Regions from separate parts of the Streptomyces kanamyceticus genome, predicted to be linked through region 1. Evidence: riboswitches for the same ligand, from Rfam matches in the RefSeq annotation. Region 1 holds a riboswitch; the other holds the start of a gene.
What was found. A riboswitch is a leader RNA that binds a small molecule or an ion and turns the genes downstream of it on or off. The one in region 1 is predicted to bind cyclic di-AMP.
Positions count from the first base shown of each region.

Region 2: linked by a shared signal. The riboswitch ahead of CP970_RS10935 (M23 family metallopeptidase) and the one ahead of CP970_RS22800 (M23 family metallopeptidase) in region 1 are both predicted to bind cyclic di-AMP.

Region 1 covers NZ_CP023699.1:5,333,006-5,340,009, reverse strand. The annotation lists gene trmB (tRNA (guanosine(46)-N7)-methyltransferase TrmB) at 1-64, shown strand, start outside; gene CP970_RS22810 (PrsW family intramembrane metalloprotease) at 107-1,453, shown strand; gene CP970_RS22805 (aldo/keto reductase) at 1,467-2,411, opposite strand; gene CP970_RS22800 (M23 family metallopeptidase) at 2,581-3,663, opposite strand; cyclic di-AMP (ydaO/yuaA leader) riboswitch at 3,675-3,822, opposite strand; gene CP970_RS22795 (PP2C family protein-serine/threonine phosphatase) at 4,044-5,222, opposite strand; gene CP970_RS22790 (MFS transporter) at 5,333-6,577, opposite strand; gene CP970_RS22785 (PLP-dependent cysteine synthase family protein) at 6,574-7,004, opposite strand, start outside.
Region 2 covers NZ_CP023699.1:2,759,355-2,766,358, reverse strand. The annotation lists gene CP970_RS10950 (DNA gyrase/topoisomerase IV subunit A) at 1-1,076, opposite strand, end outside; gene CP970_RS10945 (M16 family metallopeptidase) at 1,291-2,643, shown strand; gene CP970_RS10940 (M16 family metallopeptidase) at 2,640-4,025, shown strand; cyclic di-AMP (ydaO/yuaA leader) riboswitch at 4,222-4,383, shown strand; gene CP970_RS10935 (M23 family metallopeptidase) at 4,397-5,197, shown strand; gene CP970_RS10930 (GntR family transcriptional regulator) at 5,376-6,062, shown strand; gene CP970_RS10925 (HPr family phosphocarrier protein) at 6,230-6,511, opposite strand; gene CP970_RS10915 (bifunctional acetate--CoA ligase family protein/GNAT family N-acetyltransferase) at 6,667-7,004, shown strand, end outside.

The DNA.
Region 1 (7,004 bases):
GGACAAGGGCCACGTCGTCCACGACCTGCTCTTCCGCAAGGTGGCCACCGCCGAGCGGCACTGAGGCACCGTCGCGGCCACCCGCATCCCTCGTTAGGGTCAACGAGTGGCCACCAGTCCTCCGTATCCGATACCTCTCCCCGCCGGGGCGCCCGCCCCGGGGGAGCTCCGCCGCGCCCACTGGTGGCAGCGGCGCGCGATACGGGTGGCCGCGCTCGTCACGCTGCTGGCCCTCTCGGGCCTGGTGATCCTCGCCCTGGTCAGGGAGCAGACCGGCACCGAAGGCTTCCTGGTGGGGCTCGGCCTCGCGGTCGTCCCCGTGCCGCTGCTCGTCGCCGCGTTCCGCTGGCTGGACCGGGTGGCGCCGGGCCCCTGGCGGAACCTCCTCTTCTCCTTCTCCTGGGGGGCCTGCGCGGCCGCGCTCATCGCGATCGTCGCGAACAGCTTCGCGATCCGCTGGATAGCCACCACCACCGCCGACCCCACCAGCGCGGACACCCTGGGCGCGACCGTCATCGCGCCGGTCGTCGAGGAGAGCGCGAAGGCGGCGGCCGTACTGCTCGTCTTCCTCTTCCGCAGACGGGACTTCACCGGCATCGTCGACGGCGTCGTCATCGCCGGGGTGACCGCGACCGGCTTCGCGTTCACCGAGAACATCCTCTACCTGGGCAACGCCTTCGTCACCGACCAGCTCAGCCGCGAGAGCGGCCTGGCATCGGTGACCGCGGCGACCTTCTTCGTACGCGTCGTCATGTCGCCGTTCGCGCATCCGCTCTTCACCGTCTTCACCGGCATCGGCTTCGGCATCGCGGCGCTCAGCGCCCACCGCCAGCGGCTGCGCAGGATGCTGCTCCCGCTGGCCGGACTGCTGCTCGCGATGGGCATGCACGCGCTGTGGAACGGCTCGGCGGTCTTCGGGCAGTACGGCTTCTTCACCGTGTACGCGCTCTTCATGCTGCCCTCGTTCGGGCTGCTCACCTGGCTGGCGATCTGGACGCGGCAGCGCGAACTGCGCACGATCCGTGCCGAGCTCCCGGTGTACGTGGCGGCGGGCTGGCTCACCCCGCCCGAACCGTTCGCCCTCGGCTCGATGCGCGCCCGCGGCCTGGCCCGCGACTACGCCTCGTACACCTGGGGCAAGGCCGCGGGGCGCACGGTCGTGGAGTACGAGGCGTACGCGACGTCGCTCGCGCGCCTGCGGCACCGGGGCAGGAGCGGCCGGGCCGGGGCCGACTTCGTCGTACGGGAGCGGGAGCTGCTCGAACAGCTCTGGGAGCGGCGCGAGCTGGCCAGGCCCTCACTGGCGTACGCCGCGCGGGCCACGGCACCACCAGCGCCCGTCATGCTGCCGGTGATGCCGATGCCGTACGCCCCCTACAGCCACGCCCCGTACGGGCAGCCGGGGCCCTACCCGGCGTACGGCTACCCCGCGTACAACCCCTACCGCTCCTGACGCACCTGCCGCGTCAGGCGGAAGCCGCCGTCAGCGTCGCGAGCTCGGCCGCCGTCAGTTCCAGGTCCGCCACCGCGAGCAGCGCGGGCAGCTGTTCGAGCGTGCGCGCGGAGGCGATCGGTGCGGCCACGGTGGGCTGGGCCGCGAGCCAGGCGAGCGCCACCGAGGGGACCTGGACGCCGTGCGTCCGGGCGATCTCGTCGAGCGCGGTCAGGACGCGGTCGCCGCGCTCGGTGCCGACGTACTGCTCGGCGCGTCCGCTGCGGGCGCTCTCGACCTTGACGCCCGGGCGGTACTTGCCGGTGAGGAAGCCCGCGGCGAGCGCGAAGTAGGGGACGGCGGCGAGGCCGGAGCGCGAGGCGACCTCCTGGAGGCGGCCTTCGTAGGTGTCGCGGGAGACGAGGTTGTAGTGCGGCTGCAGCGCGACGTAGCGCGCGAGGCCCTCGCGGTCGGAGAGGTCGAGGGACTCCTGGAGCCGCTCCGGGCTGATGTTCGAGGCGGCGATCGCCCGCACCTTGCCCGCCCGCACCAGCTCGTCGAGGGCTCCGATGATCTCCTCCACGGGCACGGACGTGTCGTCGAAGTGCGTGTAGTAGAGGTCGATGTAGTCGGTGCCGAGGCGTCGCAGGGACGCGTCGGCGGCCCTCTTGATGGTGTCGGCGGACAGGCCCTTGTACTCGGGGTGGGCGCCGACCTTGGTGGCCACGACGATGTCGGCGCGGTTGCCGCGCTCGGCGAGCCACTCGCCGATGAGGGTCTCGGACTCGCCGCCCTCGTTGCCGTCGATCCAGGCCGTGTACGCGTCGGCGGTGTCGATGAAGTTGCCGCCCGCCGCGGCGTAGGCGTCCATGACCGCGAAGGACGCGGTCCGGTCGGCGGTCCAGCCGAAGACGTTGCCGCCCAGGGAGAGCGGGAAGACCTCTAGGTCGGAGGCGCCGAGTGTGCGAAGAGAAGTCATGTGCTGCTCAACGCGCCCACCGGAAACGGAATTCCGTGTAGGGCCCACCAAACCGGCGGCCCTGGCGTCGGGGGGTTGTCGCCAGGACCACCGGAGTTCTGGTGGCGCGTCAGGGGTTCCAGCGGTACGTCAGAAGTTCCAGCGGTACGTCAGAAGTTCCAGCCGTACGTCAGGGGTTCAGGCCCTTGCCCTGCAGCCAGCCCAGCGGGTCGATCCCCGTGCCGTCGGCCGTGTGGACCTCCATGTGGAGGTGCGGCCCCGTCACGTTGCCGGTCGCGCCGACGCGGCCGATGACGTCGCCGGTGGAGACCTTCTGGCCCGCGCTGACGTTGAGCGAGGACTGGTGGCAGTACCAGATCTCCGTGCCGTCCTCGAGTTCGAGGACGGTGCGGTAGCCGTACGCGCCCGCCCAGCCCGCCTCCTTGACGGTGCCGGTGTGCACGGCCTTGAGCGGCGTGCCGGTCGGCGCCGCGAAGTCGAGGCCGGTGTGGTGCCCGGAGGACCACATGGAGCCGGAGTCGCCGAAGTGCGAGGTCAGCGTGTACGAGGAGGTGGGGATCACGTAGCTCTTGGCGAGCTTCGCCAGGCGCTCGGCCTCCGCCTTGGCCTTGCGGGCCGCCTCTTCCTTCTTCTTCTTGGCGGCGGCCTTGGCCGCCACGTCCTTCTCGGCCGCCTTCTGCTGGGCGGCGGCCTCTTCGGCGGCCTTCTTGGCGGCGGCCTGCTCGGCCTCGGCGCGCACCGCGTCGTCCGCCTGGTGCTGCTGGTTCTCGGCCTGCTTCATGATGCGGGAGCGCAGTGCCTCGCCCGCGTCGGTGGTGCCCTGCTCGGCGTCGGTGGTGCTGACACCGGCGGCGGTGAGCGGCGCGGCGGCGGTGCGGGCGCTCGCGTCCGAGGAGTCCGACGAGTCGTCGGACATCAAGGAGCCCACGCCCGGCAGGGACTTGGCATCGGGAAGCGAGTCGGCGACGGCTCCGACGCCCGGCAGGTCGGGCATGGATATCGCGACCGGCGGCTTGCCGCCCTGCGCGGTGGCGATGCCGCCCGCGCCGACCGCGGCTATGACACCGACGCCGAGAACGGTGGAGCTGCGGGCGAGCCCGCCGCCCTTCTTGTGCACACGGTGCCTGCCGCGGACGGGACGAATGGACTCCTCGGTGGGGTTCCACTCCTCCCAGGAATCCTGGTCGTATCCACCGAAGTCGTCGTCATTCGGCACATACGGGGCTTGGGGGGCAGGGCGGTTGGACGCCACGGGGGCGCACTCCTTTCCTTCCTTCTCGCCTACCGGGTTAGCTGACGGGTTCGGAGCAGGAAGGTCTCCTACGGACATCTGGCACGGATGCACAGAGGCCCGATTCACCCCAAGTTGGTGGTTCCCCGGCTCCCTTGCGGGATTAGGCGCGTGCGCACGGAGCCGCCTCTAGTGACGGCTGGGACGACCGCGCTGCGTTATCGAACGTTAATAGACAGCGGGGGCGGATTCCAAGCCGTTCCGACTGATCGTTAACGCTCTTGGCCCGTACTTAACGGGACACGGGGGTGAGGAACGGGGCGAGTTGACCCCGGATCCGCCCACACCGGAACTTCACATTCACTTGACAGTACGTCAGTTGTTATGCGGAGGGGTGCGCTTCACTCACCGTCGGTGACCTCCCCCTGCCGTACGCCGGGCCGCCGCACCGCGAGCAGCGCCATGTCGTCCGTCGCCCCGCCCCCGGTATGCCGCCGCACCTCCTGCACGAGCGTGGCCAGCAGCACGTGCGGACCGTCCTGGCCCGGGAAGATCCGGCCGCCGAGCCGGTCCGCGGGATCGTAGAAGACGCCCGCCACGTCACGCGCCTCGGAGAGGCCGTCCGTGTAGAAGAGCAGCGTCGCGCCGGGCGGGAACTCCGACTCGTCCGCCCGGTCCGGCCAGGTACCCAGATCGCCCATGCCGAGCGGCAGCGCGGGCTCGCTCGCCGAGAGCACGCAGAGGCGACCGTCCCCGCGCAGCAGCAGCGGCGCCGGGTGGCCGCGGTTGATGAGGCGTACGACGCCTTCGCCGTGCCGGATCTCGCCGAGGACCGCGGTGGTGAACCCCTCGAACGCGTCGAGCCCTTCGCGCCGGGTGCCCTCCCGCGCGAGGGCGCGCTCCAGGCGCTGCGCCACCGCCTCCAGCGTGGCCTCCTGCTCGGCGGCCTCCCGGAAGGCGCCGATGACCACGGCGACGGCGGCGACCGCGCCCATGCCCTTGCCCCGTACGTCGCCGACGATGAGCCGTACGCCGTGCGGGGTGTCCTGCACCGCGTAGAGGTCCCCGCCGATGAACGCGTCGGCCTGCGCGGCCTCGTACCGTGCCGCGATGTCCAGGCCGCCGATGCGCGGATCCGGTTCGGGCAGGACGGCGCGCTGGGTGGCCTCCGAGATGGAGCGCGCGGTGGCGAGCCTGGCGTTGCCGCGGCGCACCACGCGGTTGATGACGATCGCGAGCCCCGCGACCGTCATCACGGTGATCAGCTCGGTGACCGTCTCGACCGTGCTGTCGGACGAGTTTCCGTAGTGCAGGAGCAGGACGGCGACCGACGCCGCCGCGCCGGTCAGGACGGTGTTGAGCAGCGAGTAGAAGGGCGCGGCGATCAGCGGGGCCGCGGTGAACAGGGGCGCCGCGGTGAATTCGGGCGGTGTCAGCGCGTCGTACGCCACTCCGACGACCAGCAGCAGGACGGGCAGCGCCCGCACGAAGGTCCCCTCGTGCGCGGTGGCGCCGCTGTCGTCGATCCGGTCGGCGCGTCTCCCCCCACGGCCACCGTCGCGTCCTCCTCGCTGCCCCACCGCTCGCTCTCCCGCCGACTGTGCGCCCAGCACCTCACCGCGCTGCACTCAGGCTTCCCGCAGCGCGGTGAGGGTGCGACCTGGTGTGGGCCGACCGGGTTACGCCCGCGCTAGGCGCCGGTCACCGCGGGGACCGGCGCGAGCCGCCCCGTCCGGGCGAGGCCGCGCAGCGCCACCGCGCAGCACGCGCCAAGGGCGGCCAGGACCAGCCAGGGCAGTGCGGGCAGGTCACGGGTGGCGTCGAGCAGGGCGCCCATGCCGAGGTTGCCCGCGGTGATGCCGATGCCGCAGACGGTGTTGTAGAGGCCGTAGTGCGTGGCCACCCAGCGGTCCCCCGCGAGCGAGACGACGGTGTCCATCTCGAAGGGGTAGAGCACGGCGGTCGCCGCGGCGAGCGCCGCCGCGCACAGCAGCAGGCCCGCGACCCCGACGTACCGGGAGCCGCCGAGCGCGGGTGGCAGGAACGCGGCGCCCATCAGGCCGAGCCCGGCGACCAGGCACTGCTCGCGCGTCCAGGTGCGCCGGCACCAGTCGGTGATCCGCAGCTGCCCGAGCAGCGCGACGAGCCCGGACACCACGAAGAGCGAACTGGTCGCGACGGTGCCCGCGGTGCCCTCGCCGAGCAGCCGCTCCACGGACAGCGGCAGCGCGAGATAGACCTGGAAGGACAGGACGTACGACCCGGTCATGGCCAGCGAGAAGAGCCAGAAGGTCCGGTTGCCGAGGACCACGCGCCACTGGCCGCCCTCGCCGCTCTTCGCCGCGTCCTCGGCCCGCCGTCGCGCGGGCAGTCTGAGCACCTGGACCACCGAGAGCCCCGCGAACAGCACGGCGGCCACCGCGCAGGTCAGCCGGAAGTCGAACCCGGTCAGGGCGAGTCCGACGAGCGGCCCGAGCAGGATGCCCGTCTGGTAGAAGACGTTGAACAGCGCGAACGCCTCCACACGGCGCTCGGGCGGCCCCGCCTCCGCGGCGACGTACGCCCGTACCGCCGGATTGAAGAGCGCCCCCGCGAGCCCGGTCGCCACCGACGCGGCGATCAGCACCGGCAGGGTGTCGGCGAAGGCGAGCGCCCCGAAGCCGACGGTCCGCAGCGCGCACCCCGCGACGATCATCGGCTTGTAACCGAGCCGGTCGGCGAGCGCCCCGCCGACCAGGAACATGCCCTGCTGGGAGAGGTTCCTGACCCCGAGCACCAGGCCCACCGCCCAGGCGGCGAGCCCGAGTTGGCCCGAGAGGTGGGCCGCCAGGTACGGCATCAGCATGTAGAAGCCGAGGTTGATCGTGAACTGGTTGACGAACAGCAGCTGCACCGCGGGCTCGAACGCCCTGGCCCGGCGCCAGACCCCGGTCACAGCACCGCGCCCTTGGTGCTGCGGTCCCACCGGGACCACTCGGTGATGCCCTGCTCGGGCCCCATCACCTCGCGCGGCTTGTCCGGCACGGCGCCGCCGGTGAGGCCCTGCGCCGCGCAGTACTCGTCGCTGAAGACCGTGTCGAAATAGCGTTGCGGGCCGTCGGGGAAGACCGCGGCGACGCGGGTGCCGCGCGGCCGCGTCCTGGCCAGCCAGCCCGCCACGAGCGCCACGGCGCCGACGCTCCAGCCGCCGGTGGCGAACTGCCGCTCGGCGAGCCGCCGAGCGCACCGCACCGCTTCCGCGGGCCCGACCCAGTGCACCTCGTCGAAGGCGTCGTGGTCGACGTTGCCGGGGTGGATCGAGGAGCCGAGGCCGCGCATCAGGCGCGGGCCCGCGGCCAGGCCGAAGATGGTCGACGCGACGC
Region 2 (7,004 bases), 2.6 Mb from region 1:
AGGCCGAGCGTGAGCGGCTGGCCGTCCACCAGCGCCACGTTGTTGATGCCGAAGGTCTCCTCCATCGGCGTCAGCTTGTAGAGCTGCTCGAGGACGGCCTCGGGTACGAAGCCGTTCTTGATCTCGATGACGAGGCGCAGGCCGTGCGCGCGGTCGGTGAGGTCCTTGACGTCGGCGATGCCCTGCAGCTTCTTCGAGCCGACCAGGTCCTTGATCTTGGAGATCACCTTCTCCGGGCCGACGGTGAACGGCAGTTCGGTGACGACCAGGCCCTTGCGGCGCGCCGTCACGTTCTCCACGGAGACCGTCGCGCGGGTCTTGAAGGTGCCACGGCCCGATTCGTACGCGTCCTTGATGCCGCCGAGGCCGACGATCCGGCCGCCCGTGGGCAGGTCGGGGCCCGGCACGAACTTCATCAGCGTCTCGAGGTCGGCGCCCGGGTGCTTGATCAGGTGCCGGGCGGCGGCGATGACCTCGCCGAGGTTGTGCGGCGGCATGTTCGTCGCCATGCCGACCGCGATGCCCGACGCTCCGTTGACCAGGAGGTTCGGGTACGCCGCCGGGAGGGTGGTCGGTTCCATCTCCTGGCCGTCGTAGTTCGGCTCGAAGTCGACCGTGTCCTCGTCGATCGACTCCGTCATCAGGGAGGTGGCGTCGGCCATCTTGCACTCGGTGTACCGCATGGCGGCCGGCGGGTCGTCGTTGCCGAGCGAGCCGAAGTTGCCGTGGCCGTCCACCAGGGGCAGGCGCATCGAGAAGGGCTGGGCCATGCGGACCAGCGCGTCGTAGATCGACGCGTCGCCATGGGGGTGCAACTTACCCATGACCTCGCCGACGACACGGGCACACTTCACGTAGCCGCGGTCGGGGCGCAGGCCCATCTCGTTCATCTGGTACACGATGCGGCGGTGCACCGGCTTCATGCCGTCGCGGGCGTCCGGCAGGGCACGCGAGTAGATGACCGAATACGCGTACTCGAGGAAGGAGCCCTGCATCTCGTCGACGACGTCGATGTCGAGGATCTTCTCCTCGTACGAGTCGTCGGGCGGCGGGGTCTTCGTGCTGCGGCGGGCCATCGCTGCTGCGGCTCCTTCACCAAGCTAGTGCGGGATCTGACGCCGACCATTGTGGACCGTCCCACTGACAACGCCGACCACGACCCGTACTCCGGCGCCGTCACGCGTCGACTACGCCGTGGGCGGACCGGGAACTTCCTCAGGTGTCGGCACGCTTGCATACAGTGTCAGGACTGGCAGAACCAGCAATGTTTCAGCGATCGAAGGGACGTACATGCCCATGGGTCACACGGCCACAGCCGAGGCCGGCTCCGGCGGGCTGACAGCGACCGAGCACCGGCTGGCCAACGGCCTGCGCGTGGTGCTCTCCGAGGACCACCTGACCCCGGTCGCCGCGGTCTGCCTCTGGTACGACGTCGGTTCCCGTCACGAGGTCAAGGGGCGAACCGGCCTCGCGCACCTCTTCGAGCACCTCATGTTCCAGGGTTCCCAGCAGGTGCACGGCAATGGCCACTTCGAGCTGGTGCAGGGAGCGGGCGGTTCGCTCAACGGCACCACGAGCTTCGAGCGCACCAACTACTTCGAGACGATGCCGGCCCACCAGCTGGAGCTGGCCCTGTGGCTTGAGGCCGACCGGATGGGCTCGCTGCTCTCCGCGCTCGACGAAGAGTCCATGGAAAACCAGCGCGACGTCGTCAAGAACGAGCGCCGACAGCGCTACGACAACGTTCCGTACGGCACGGCGTTCGAGAAGCTGACCGCTCTCTCGTACCCGGAGGGCCATCCGTACCACCACACGCCGATCGGCTCCATGGCCGACCTGGACGCGGCCACCCTGGAAGACGCCCGCGACTTCTTCCGTACGTACTACGCGCCCAACAACGCCGTCCTCTCCGTAGTCGGCGACATCGACCCGGAGCAGACGCTCGCCTGGGTCGAGAAGTACTTCGGGTCGATCCCCTCGCACGACGGCAAGCAGCCGCCGCGCGACGGCTCCCTGCCCGAGCGCATCGGCGAGCAGCTGCGCGAGGTCGTCGAAGAGGAGGTCCCGGCCCGCGCCCTGATGGCCGCCTACCGGCTGCCGGAGGACGGCACGCGCGCGTGCGACGCGGCGGACCTGGCGCTCACCGTCCTCGGCAGCGGCGAGTCGTCGCGGCTCTACAACCGCCTGGTGCGCCGTGACCGTACGGCGGTCGCGGCGGGATTCGGCCTGCTGCGGCTCGCCGGGGCGCCCTCGCTCGGCTGGCTGGACGTGAAGACCTCCGGAGACGTCGAGGTGCCGGTGATCGAGGCCGCCGTCGACGACGAGCTCGCCCGCTTCGCCGCGGAGGGCCCCACTCCGGAGGAGATGGAGCGCGCTCAGGCGCAGTTGGAGCGCGAGTGGCTCGACCGGCTCGGCACGGTCGCGGGCCGCGCCGACGAACTGTGCAGGTACGCCGTCCTGTTCGGTGACCCGCAGCTCGCCCTGACCGCCGTCGGGCGCGTTCTCGAGGTGACCGCCGAGGAGGTCCAGGAGATCGCCAAGGCCCGCCTGCGCCCCGACAACCGCGCGGTGCTCGTGTACGAGCCGGTGACCCCCGAAGACGGCGCCGACGCCGACGCAGACGACGAGGAGGCGGCGAAGTGACCGAGGCCGCGACGATGCAGTTCCACGCGCAACCCCAGGCGGGCACCGCCAAGCCCTGGGCCTTCCCCGCGCCCGAGCGCGGCACCCTCACCAACGGCCTCACGGTGCTGCGCTGCCACCGCCCCGGCCAGCAGGTGGTCGCCGTCGAGATCCACCTCGAAGCGCCTCTCGAGGCCGAGCCCGCGGGCCTCGACGGCGTCGCCACGATCATGGCGAGGGCCTTCAACGAGGGCACCGACAAGCACTCCGCCGAGGAGTTCGCCGCCGAGCTCGACCGCTGTGGCGCCACGCTCGACGCGCACGCCGACCACCCGGGCGTACGCGTGTCGCTCGAAGTCCCGGTCTCCCGGCTCCCGAAGGCGCTCGGCCTGCTCGCCGACGCGTTGCGCGCCCCGGCCTTCGCGGACAGCGAGATCGAGCGCCTGGTGGCCAACCGCCTGGACGAGATCCCGCACGAGGCGGCCAACCCGGCCCGCCGCGCCGCCAAGGAGCTCTCCCGGCAGCTCTTCCCCGCGACCTCGCGCATGTCGCGGCCGCGCCAGGGCACCGAGGAGACGGTCGCGGCCATCGACTCGGCGGCCGTGCGCGCCTTCTACGAGAAGCACGTCCGGCCCGCGACGGCCACCTTCGTCATCGTCGGCGACCTCACGGGGACGGATCTGGACGCCGTCCTCGCCGACACCGTCGGCGCCTGGACCGGCGACACGGCCCAGCCGCGTCCGGTGCCCCCGGTGACCGCCGACGACACCGGCCGCGTCGTGATCGTGCACCGCCCCGGCGCGGTGCAGACGCAGCTCCTGATCGGCCGCATCGGCGCCGACCGGCACGACCGCGTCTGGCCCGCCCAGGTGCTCGGTACGTACTGCCTGGGCGGCACCCTCACCTCGCGCCTGGACCGCGTCCTGCGCGAGGAGAAGGGATACACCTACGGCGTACGGGCGTTCGGCCAGGTGCTGCGTTCCGCGCCGGACGGCTCGGGTGCGGCGATGCTCGCCATCAGCGGCTCGGTCGACACGGCGTCCACCGGACCCGCGCTCGACGACCTCTGGAAGGTGCTGCGCACGCTGGCCGCCGAGGGCCTCACGGACGCCGAGCGTGACGTGGCCGTGCAGAACCTGGTGGGCGTGGCCCCGCTCAAGTACGAGATGGCGTCCTCCGTGGCGGCCACGCTCGCCGACCAGGTCGAGCAGCACCTGCCGGACGACTTCCAGGCGCAGCTGTACCGGCAGCTCGCCGCCACCGGCACCGTGGAGGCCACCGCGGCCGTCGTGAACGCCTTCCCGGAGGACCGCCTGGTGACGATCCTCGTCGGCGACGCCGAGGAGATCGAGGAGCCCGTCAGGGCGCTCGGGATCGGCGAAGTGACCGTCGTCACGAGCTGAGGGGCAGTCAGGACATATCGGGACCCCGGTGGCCGAAGTGGCCGCTGGGGTCCCCATATGTCCGAATTCATATGGAGGTTGCCTGTCTGCCCTGTGGCGTGCGCTACAAAAAGCTAGTTCTGTTTGTCGATTGAAAGACGGTCCGTTTAGCTTCAATCCGGCTGTCCGTCACGCAGTACGTCGCATCCGCGGCACCGGACAGTCATCGCCGAGTCCCCGTACGGCGCGAGCCAGGGGAGCCGGGGACCCACACGTCCCCTGGGGTGAATCGGGAACCTTGCCGCGAGGCGAGGAACTCGTAGGAGACCTTCCTGCTCCGAACCCGTCAGCTAACCCGGTAGGCGAGAAGGAAGGAAAGGATCAGCCGCTTCATGGCGTTCACCCGTGCCACCGGGAAGCACCGTCGTCCGAGCCGCCTCACGCGTACCACCGCGAACGTAGCGGGCGTCGCCGCGCTCACCACCACCGGTGTCATCGGAGGCCTGGCCGCTCCGGCGCTCGCCGCCGAAGACGCCGCCGTCGAGCACACCGGCCTCACCCAGGCCATCTCCGTGGGCGACTCGCTCGCCGAGAGCGTCGACGCCCAGGCCGCCGCGCAGAAGCAGGCCGCCGACGACGCCGCTGCCGCGAAGAAGGCCGAAGAGGCCGCCAAGAAGCAGGCCGCCGAGGAGAAGCGCAAGGCCGAGGCCAAGGCGAAGGCCAAGGCCAAGGAGGAGCGCGAGGCCAAGGAGCGCGCCGCCCGCGAGGCCGAGCGCAAGCGCCTGAACACCTTCGTCGCCCCGATCTCCGGCTCGTACGTCTCCACGGGCTACCAGACCGGTGGCGCCATGTGGTCCTCCGGCAGCCACACCGGCATCGACTTCCACGCCGCGTCCGGCACCTCGGTCCACGCGGTCGGCTCCGGCACCGTCGTCGAGGCCGGCTGGGGCGGCGCCTACGGCAACAACGTGGTCATCAAGATGAACGACGGCACGTACACCCAGTACGGCCACATGTCGTCCCTCGGCGTCACCGTCGGCCAGACGGTCACCCCGGGCCAGCAGATCGGCCTCTCGGGCTCCACCGGCAACTCCAGTGGCCCCCACCTCCACTTCGAGGCCCGCACCGGCGCCGACTACGGCTCGGACATGGACCCCATCGCGTACCTGCGCGGGCACGGCGTCAACGTCTGACCCGCCCCCTCCGCGACGCACCGAAAGCCCCGGCTCCACTGGAGCCGGGGCTTTCGTCTTGGCCAAAAGGCATCCATGAATTTCGGCCCGCCGTCGGAAATCACCGCGCCCTGCAATAGAGTCGACGGGCGAGCGTCAATCGACCGCGTTTCGCGGGGATTAAGGCGGAGGTTGGGTCATGCGCATTCCCGCGCAATCGGTCTGCACGGCCATCCGGGACGACATCGTCTCCGGCGTCCATGAACGGGGCGGCCGGCTCACCGAGGAACTCCTCGCGCGACGCTACGGAGTATCGCGCGTTCCCGTGCGCGAGGCGCTGCGCACCCTGGAGGCGGAGGGTTTCGTGGTGACCCGCAGGCACGCGGGCGCGTGCGTGGCCGAGCCCACCGGGCGGGAGGCCGCCGACCTCCTGGAGGTCCGGGCGCTGCTGGAACCGCTCGCGGCGGCGCGCGCGGCGCAGCACCGCACCGAGGCGCACCTCAAGGTCCTTCGCGGCCTGGTCAGGCTCGGCCAGGACCGCTCACGGCGCGGGCAGGGGGAGGATCTGCGCTCGCTGGTGGGCTGGTTCCACGAGACGCTCGCCCAGGCGTCCGGCGGCCCCGGCATCGGCGTGCTGCTCACCCAGCTGCGGCGCAAGGTCGACTGGATGTACGTCGTGGAGGCCCGGGCGGCCTCTCCGGAGTCGTGGTCCGAGCGGGCGGCGATCGTCGACGCGGTGTCCCGCGGGGACGCGGAGCGCGCCAGGGCGCTGACCGCGGCGCACGTGGAGCGGGCGAAGGGCGCGTACCGATTGCGCCCACCGGTGCGGGGCGACGGTGTGAGCGAAGTGCAACCTGCCGTAAACACGGCGGCGCTCCCGAATTAACACGGGCGCCGTATACAAGACGTACGCAAAGAGAGGCCCAAAAAGAGGCCCTTTCCCCTTTCCCTCTTTGTCTTTTTGTTTCCCCGCGCATGCATTGATGGGGAATACGTCGATGGGGTCACCCGGAATTCCGGGTGACCCCATCGACGTGTTTCGTGGAACGTGTCCTAGACCGTCTCCGGGAGCTCCTCGAGGCCCTCGGCGACGAGCTTCGCCAGGCGGTCGAGGGCGGCGTCCGCGCCCTCGGCGTCGGAGGCGAGCACGATCTCCTCGCCGCCCTGGGCGCCCAGGCCGAGCACCGCGAGCATCGAGGCGGCGTTGACCGGGTTGCCGTCGGCCTTGGCGATCGTCACGGGGACGCCGGCGGCCGTGGCCGCGCGGACGAAGATGGAGGCGGGTCGGGCGTGAAGGCCCTCGGCCCAGCCGACGTTGACGCGGCGCTCAGCCATGTGTTGCTGCCCTTCCAGGTGTTTCACACTTGTCTAGACCAGTGTCTCATGCCGTCACGGGTGCTCTGCCGGACGTACGTCCCGCTCCCGGCCGCCTTTCGACCTGTCCTAGCCTGCCCCGGCCCCAGCGGACGCGCGACCCGTACCCTGGCCCCATGCAGAGCCCGTCGGATCAGCAGGATCGGCACGACTATCCCGCCCACTGGGAAGCCGATGTGGTGCTGCGCGACGGGGGCACCGCCCGGATCAGGCCCATCAGGGCCGCGGACGCGGACCGTCTGGTCAGCTTCTACGAACAGGTCTCCGACGAGTCGAAGTACTACCGGTTCTTCGCGCCCTACCCCCGCCTCTCCGCCAAGGACGTGCACCGGTTCACCCATCACGACCAGGTGGACCGGGTGGGGCTCGCGGCGACCGTCGGCGGCGAGTTCATCGCCACCGTGCGCTACGACCGCATCGACGGGCGCGGCATGGCCGCCAGCGCGCCCGCCGA